DNA from 3 places in the Aliiglaciecola sp. genome. Region 1 is predicted to be linked to each of the others. Evidence: predicted binding sites of a transcription regulator. Region 1 holds the regulator's gene; each other region holds the start of a gene.
The links. The regulator sigma-54, encoded in region 1, starts transcription at its own class of promoters, with help from an activator protein. The targets are predictions, from matches to a motif close to GTTGGCACGNNNNTNGNNT.

Region 1 (2,208 bases):
GATCCAATTTCTGTAAATGATATAAAAAAAATAATTCAACACCTGCGCGATAGAGGTATTGGAGTATTAATAACTGACCATAATGTACGTGAAACCCTAGACGTGTGTGAAAAAGCGTATATTGTGAGTCATGGTGAATTGATAGCTTCTGGAACTGCAGAAGAAGTTTTAAATAATCAACAAGTCAGAGATGTATACCTTGGCGAGCAATTCAAGCTATAGTACAGGTATGTTGTTTTTAACCAAAGCTTTGTGGCTAAACAAGTAAGAATATAAAAACTAAATGAAACCCTCGTTACAATTAAAATTCAGCCAGCAACTAACAATGACGCCTCAATTGCAACAGGCTATCCGTCTATTGCAGTTGTCAACGCTGGATTTACAACAGGAAATACAAGAAGCTTTAGAATCCAACCCGCTTTTAGAAGTAGAGGATGGTTCGGACATCCCCACAGGAGATTCCGCATTAGCAGATAGTAATGATAAATTCACGGAAGAAACCGTATCCGCCAGTTCTGACTCAATGGATACAAACGAGGCATTAGAAAAAGCAGATATTCCGGACGAATTACCCATAGATAGCACTTGGGATGAATATATCAGTGCATCTTCAGCACCCGCATCAATTAGTGGTGGCAGCGGTGGTGATGATGATCAAATTTTCCAAGGTGAAACCAGCGAAAATATACAAGATCATTTGTTATGGCAAATGCGCTTAACCCCCTTTTCCGAAGTAGATACCGCTATTGCCATTGCCATCATCGACTCAATCGATGAATCTGGATATTTAACCATTAGTACTGAAGAAGTGCTCGCGAGTCTCGATCACGAAGAGGTTGAACTGGATGAAGTTGAGTGTGTTCTAAAACGCATTCAAATGTTCGATCCTATCGGTTCTGGCTCTCGAAATCCTCAAGAGTGTTTGATGGTACAAATGAATCAATTTGCCCCAGATACACCTTGGTTAAATGAAGCTAAATTATTAATTAGTGAATATGCAGACCTTTTAGGTAGCAAAGATTACCGCACGTTAATGCGCAAAACTCGTTTAAAAGAAGACGAATTACGCGAAGCAATGCGTTTGTTGCAAACATTAAACCCTCGCCCAGGCAGCGCCCTAATAATTGGTGAATCCGAATACGTGATTCCTGATGTTTCTGTAATGAAAAAGAATGGCCGCTGGCAAGTAGAGTTAAATCCCGACAGTTTGCCTAAGCTAAATGTTAATCAGCAATATGCAGCTATGAGCCGCAATGCTAAAAATACCAGCGACAGTCAGTTCATTCGTTCACATATGCAAGAAGCCAAGTGGTTTATTAAAAGCCTTGAAAGCCGAAACGATACATTGCTCAAAGTAGCCAATTGTATTGTTCAGCAACAAGTCGGATTTTTCGAGCATGGTCCGGAAATGATGAAACCAATGGTGTTAAATGATGTCGCAGAAATGGTGGATATGCATGAATCAACTATTTCCCGTGTTACTACACAAAAATATATGCATACACCAAGAGGAATTTACGAACTGAAGTACTTTTTCTCCAGCCATGTTGCCACAGACTCTGGCGGAGAGTGTTCTTCAACGGCAATTCGCGCACTAATTAAAAAACTTGTCGCTGCAGAGCTTCCAACTAAGCCACTTAGCGATAGTAAGATTGCTGATCTATTGGCTGACCAAGGTATACAGGTTGCCCGTAGAACAATAGCAAAATACCGGGAGTCTTTATCGATCCCACCGTCTAACCAACGCAAGAGCCTGCTGTAGGCTCGTTAACAGAAGGAATACGCTAATATGCAAATTAACCTTACTGGCCATCATGTAGAAATTACAGATTCATTGCGAGATTATGTAGACACTAAATTTACAAAGTTAGAAAGGCATTTTGATCACATCAACAATGTCCATGTCATTCTCAATGTCGAAAAGCTTAATCAAAAAGCTGAAGCGACAGTTCATCTTAGCGGAGGCGAAGTTTTTGCAACCTCAGAACATAACGATATGTACGCAGCCATTGACGGATTAATAGATAAGCTTGATCGACAGGTGATCAAGCACAAGGAAAAGATTAAACGTCATTAACATATATTAGATTATTTAATGGAAATTAAAGACATCCTTTCCTCTGACTGCACAAGTTGTGCAGTTCAGGGGACAAGCAAAAAACGAATTCTTGAAACTATCAGCCTAATAGCGGCAGAAAAGATTGACGG
Region 2 (2,208 bases), on a different contig from region 1:
TGCCAAAATTCTTGTGCAGGGCCTGCGGTATTATTTTGAATAACAGGACTCCAACCATTTTCAAGCAAATACTGTTTAATTGGCTCACCGGACAAATGGTTGAGCTTAAAGAAGTCTTTATTATCGCCTGTTTCCATCAATTCGATCAGTCGAAAGGTAATCGGCGTATGTTTTAACCAGGATAAAAAGGCACCGAGTTCATTACCATTGTATTGACGCATTAAAACGCCATTAACTTTAACCTTCAATCCACGTTCTAAGCCACGTTTAATACCTGACAAGATGGTTTCCAGTTTATCGTGACCGGTAATACTTTCAAACATACGGGGATCAAGGCTATCAATACTGACATTCAATAAATTGAGACCAGCATCTACCCAAGAGTCTACTTGCTGTTCTAAACGATAGCCGTTGGTGGTAATGGCTACCTGTTCTACGCCAGTGGTTGAGGCCGCAATTTGAATAATCTGTGGCAGATCTTTACGTAACGAGGGCTCTCCCCCTGTTATCCTAATTTTTTTGGTTCCTAAGTCTGCAAAACCCGCACAAATTTGGCGAATTTCAGACAAACCTAAAAAATTACGATCGGAGTCGCATTGATAACCATCAGGTAGGCAATAGTCGCAACTGAAGTTACATACATCTGTGACGGACAACCGCAAGTAATGGAAGCGGCGCCCAAATTTATCTTTTAACACGTTAAACACCTTTCCAAAGTCATGAACAACCAAATTGTTGTACATGTAGCGGGAGGCAAACTAGTTTCCCAATTTACCCTGGCAACCCATAATAGTTGCGGCCAAAATTACTTATATTGTTTATTAAGGTTTTCATCGAAGAGGTTTAAATTCACCTTTAAAAAACCTTAATATCTATCTGCAATACTTAGTAACAGAGGCTCGGAGTTTCATTTTAAGTACCATTTGCTAATTAGTAATATCGCTTAGGATATTAAGTTGTTACTCCATAAGAGTATAGCATTGATGATAACGTCATTTAACCTCACTATGGAGGTGCAACGCAAATGGTTTATGTTTGTTAACCATGCAAGACAATACTTGCTATCAAAACGATAATTTGCTTTATTTGATAACTAAAGTTAGCACTATATTGGCACGTTTGTTGTAAGTTCTATTTGATGATTATAAATATTCCAGTTAATTATTTACTCTATAAAGGCCAATTTTGAAGGTAACTCCAGAATCTAAAAGGCTAGTTGAAGCCTTTATCGAAAAACACCAACTCGATACGAACTTTAGCGATGTTGCGCTAACATGGTTCATCCCTTTAGCTGAAAAACTAAAATTGCACCACGAGAGTGCAAAAAGACCGATCTTCATCGGTGTAAATGGATGCCAAGGTTCCGGAAAATCGACTCTCACCGAGCTTTTACTCACCTATTTGACTGAGGTAAAACAATTAAAAGTTATAAACCTTTCATTAGATGACTTTTATTTTTCAAAAGCCTATCGCCAAGAATTAGCCCATAGCATACACCCGCTATTAGCAACTCGTGGCGTGCCAGGTACCCATGATACGAAACTATTGAATCAGGTTTTACTCAGTTTAAAACAACAACAAACTGGCTTTCCGATTCCAAGGTTTAATAAGGCAACGGATGATCCCTTCCCTAAAGAAGAATGGCCGGTTATCGAACAGCCAGTAGATATTATTTTAATGGAAGGATGGTGCTGGGGTGTTACTGCGCAAACTAATGAGCAACTCAGCACACCAATAAATACATTGGAGTCTGAAGAAGACAGTGACGGTGCTTGGCGTACTTACGTCAATCAACAATTACAAACAGAATATCAAAATTTATATCAATTAATGGATTTTTGGATAATGCTTAAAGCACCTTCTTTTGAGTGTGTTTTCGACTGGCGACTTCAACAAGAGCAAAAGCTTATTCAAAAATTGGCAACTGCTTCTGACTCAGAAGCTAAAAGTGGGATTATGTCAGCAAACGAAATCAAACGATTTATTCAGCATTATCAAAGATTAACAGAGCAGAGTTTAGCTACCCTTAAAGACTCTTGTGATGTGGTATTTGAATTAGATAAACACCGAAAAATTATTAACGTAAAGGGGGTAAAATGAGCGACCAGTTTGTCATTTTTACCGATATGGATGGCACCTTACTGGATCATCACTCTTACAGTCACGAAGCCGCTCAAAAGATGCTTTCTTTCTTGAAAAAAAATAGCA
Region 3 (2,208 bases), on a different contig from region 1:
TGATACCGCAGGTGATACTGAAAATGTAGCTGGTACAGATCCGAATAACATTGCAGGTTCAGTATCCTTAGGAGCTGATGCGGTCTCTGGATTTAGAATGCAGTTTAGTAGCGGCGGTGATTTTATTGGTATTCAAAATGGTGATGGTACTCCTGTTGCCACCGGCGATGTGACGACTGTTCAGTTAGGTAACCCGCCGTTGACAAACGGTTCTGATGCAACTCAGACGATTACAACAAACTTCGCACTTGAAGTTGGTAGTGCAACGGCAGATGAACCGACACAGTTTGCGTCTTCTTTTGAAGTAACCTCATTAGAACAAGATGGACTTGCTGTAGGTCGACTTACCGGAATTGATATCGGTCCAGATGGGTTGGTTCGTGCTACATTCTCAAATGGTACCTCAGAACCTGTTGTCCGTGTTGCTCTGGCTCGTTTTGCTAACGAACAAGGGTTGACGCAACAAAGTAGTACCCAATGGAAAGAGAGTATTTTATCTGGAGAAGCCCTTGCTGGTGAAGCGACTACGGGTACCTTTGGAGATATAAATTCCTCAGCACTTGAACAAGCGAATGTGAATTTGACCACGGAGTTGATTGATATGATTATTGCTCAACGTAACTTCCAAGCTAACTCACGGGCCCTTGAGGTAAATAACCAACTTAACCAAACTATCTTAAATATCCGATAACTTGGTTTGAGATATACAATACCGCTCCAATAAGAGCGGTATTTTTTTGTTTAATTTCAACTAGATACCCACTAACCATATACATCTAAGAAATCAAGCTCGTTTAATTCCTATTTTTTGTTCCGATGGCATCTTTATTGCAACTCTTTAGGTTACGTTAACCAGAGTCAATAAGTTGTCATGGATAAATTACTCTATATTTCAGCCAGCGGAGCCAGCCAAGACCTATTGGGCACGGCCGTGCGCGCCAACAATTTAGCGAATGCGCAAACCAACGGTTTTAAAGCCATGTTGGAAAATGCGAGAGCCATGCCGGCATACGGCGAAGGTTTGCCGACTCGGGTATTTTCAATGACAGAATCCCCCTTCAATAATTATGAGGGTGGCGCAATGATCCAAACCGATCGCGAATTAGACGTAGCGATTCAAGGTGATGGTTGGCTTAGCGTAATTGATGCCCAGGGCAACGAAGCTTATACCCGCGCAGGTAGTCTGCAATTAGGGCCAGATGGCGGTCTTGAAGATGCCAGTGGAAATTCAGTGTTAGGTGACGCTGGTGGCATATTTTTGCCCATTCCACTTTCGAATATCAATATTGCTAACGATGGGACTATTTCCGTTCGTCCACAGGGAGCCCCTGAAACGGTATTGGAAGAAGTGGGCAGGTTAAAGTTAGTAAATCCCAACGTTGCAGATATGAAACGTGGTGAAGATGGTTTATTTCGTCTGAAAAATGGTCAAGAAGCCAATGAAGATATAAACGTACGACTTCGTACCGGAATGGTAGAAGGCAGTAACGTAAATGCCATTGACGAAATGGTAAATATGATCAGCCTGCAGCGCCACTACGAGTTACAAGTGAAGATGATGAAAAAGGCCGACACCTTAGATATGCGCGGCAATCAATTACTCAGAATAATTTAGAACTAAACATTAAATAGCGGAGGTGAATTATGCACCCAGCACTTTGGATAAGTAAAACAGGGCTCGATGCAGCTCAAACAGATGTATCGGTCATATCCAATAACTTGGCTAACGCCAGTACAGTGGGTTTTAAAAAGGATAGAGCGATCTTTGAAGATTTACTCTATCAAAATATCAATCAACCAGGCGGCCGTTCTTCTGCGGATACTGAGTTGCCATCAGGATTAATGTTAGGTGCAGGTAGTAAAGTTGTTGCTACCCAAAAATCTCATACCCAGGGCAATATGTTGACCACTGATAATGCCTTAGATATGTCAATCCAGGGGCAAGGGTTTTTCGAAATCCTACAACCTGATGGCACTATTGCATATACCCGAAACGGGCAATTTACCTTAGATGATCAAGGACAAATTGTTACACCTGGCGCTGGTTTTTTATTACAACCAAACATTACGATCCCAGAAGATGCTCAGCAAATAACCATTTCTCAAGATGGTGAAATTTCAGCTTCTATTCGTGGTCAAGCAGATCCAACCGTATTGGGACAACTCAGTTTATCGAATTTTATAAACCCAACGGGTCTACAACCTATT

Region 2: the regulator sigma-54 is predicted to act here: its motif matches at 1,110-1,128, upstream of ABJV04_RS01880 (kinase).
Region 3: the regulator sigma-54 is predicted to act here: its motif matches at 816-834, upstream of ABJV04_RS08175 (flagellar basal body rod protein FlgF).

What each region holds. Positions count from the first base shown of each region.
Region 1 is NZ_JBDWYG010000037.1:53,807-56,014, forward strand. It holds gene lptB (LPS export ABC transporter ATP-binding protein) at 1-222, shown strand, start outside; gene ABJV04_RS08855 (RNA polymerase factor sigma-54) at 284-1,762, shown strand; gene hpf (ribosome hibernation promoting factor) at 1,790-2,077, shown strand; gene ABJV04_RS08865 (PTS sugar transporter subunit IIA) at 2,096-2,208, shown strand, end outside.
Region 2 is NZ_JBDWYG010000010.1:32,883-35,090, forward strand. It holds gene moaA (GTP 3',8-cyclase MoaA) at 1-698, opposite strand, end outside; molybdenum cofactor riboswitch at 689-917, opposite strand; gene ABJV04_RS01880 (kinase) at 1,186-2,100, shown strand; gene ABJV04_RS01885 (HAD-IIB family hydrolase) at 2,097-2,208, shown strand, end outside.
Region 3 is NZ_JBDWYG010000033.1:221,245-223,452, forward strand. It holds gene flgE (flagellar hook protein FlgE) at 1-691, shown strand, start outside; gene ABJV04_RS08175 (flagellar basal body rod protein FlgF) at 872-1,615, shown strand; gene flgG (flagellar basal-body rod protein FlgG) at 1,645-2,208, shown strand, end outside.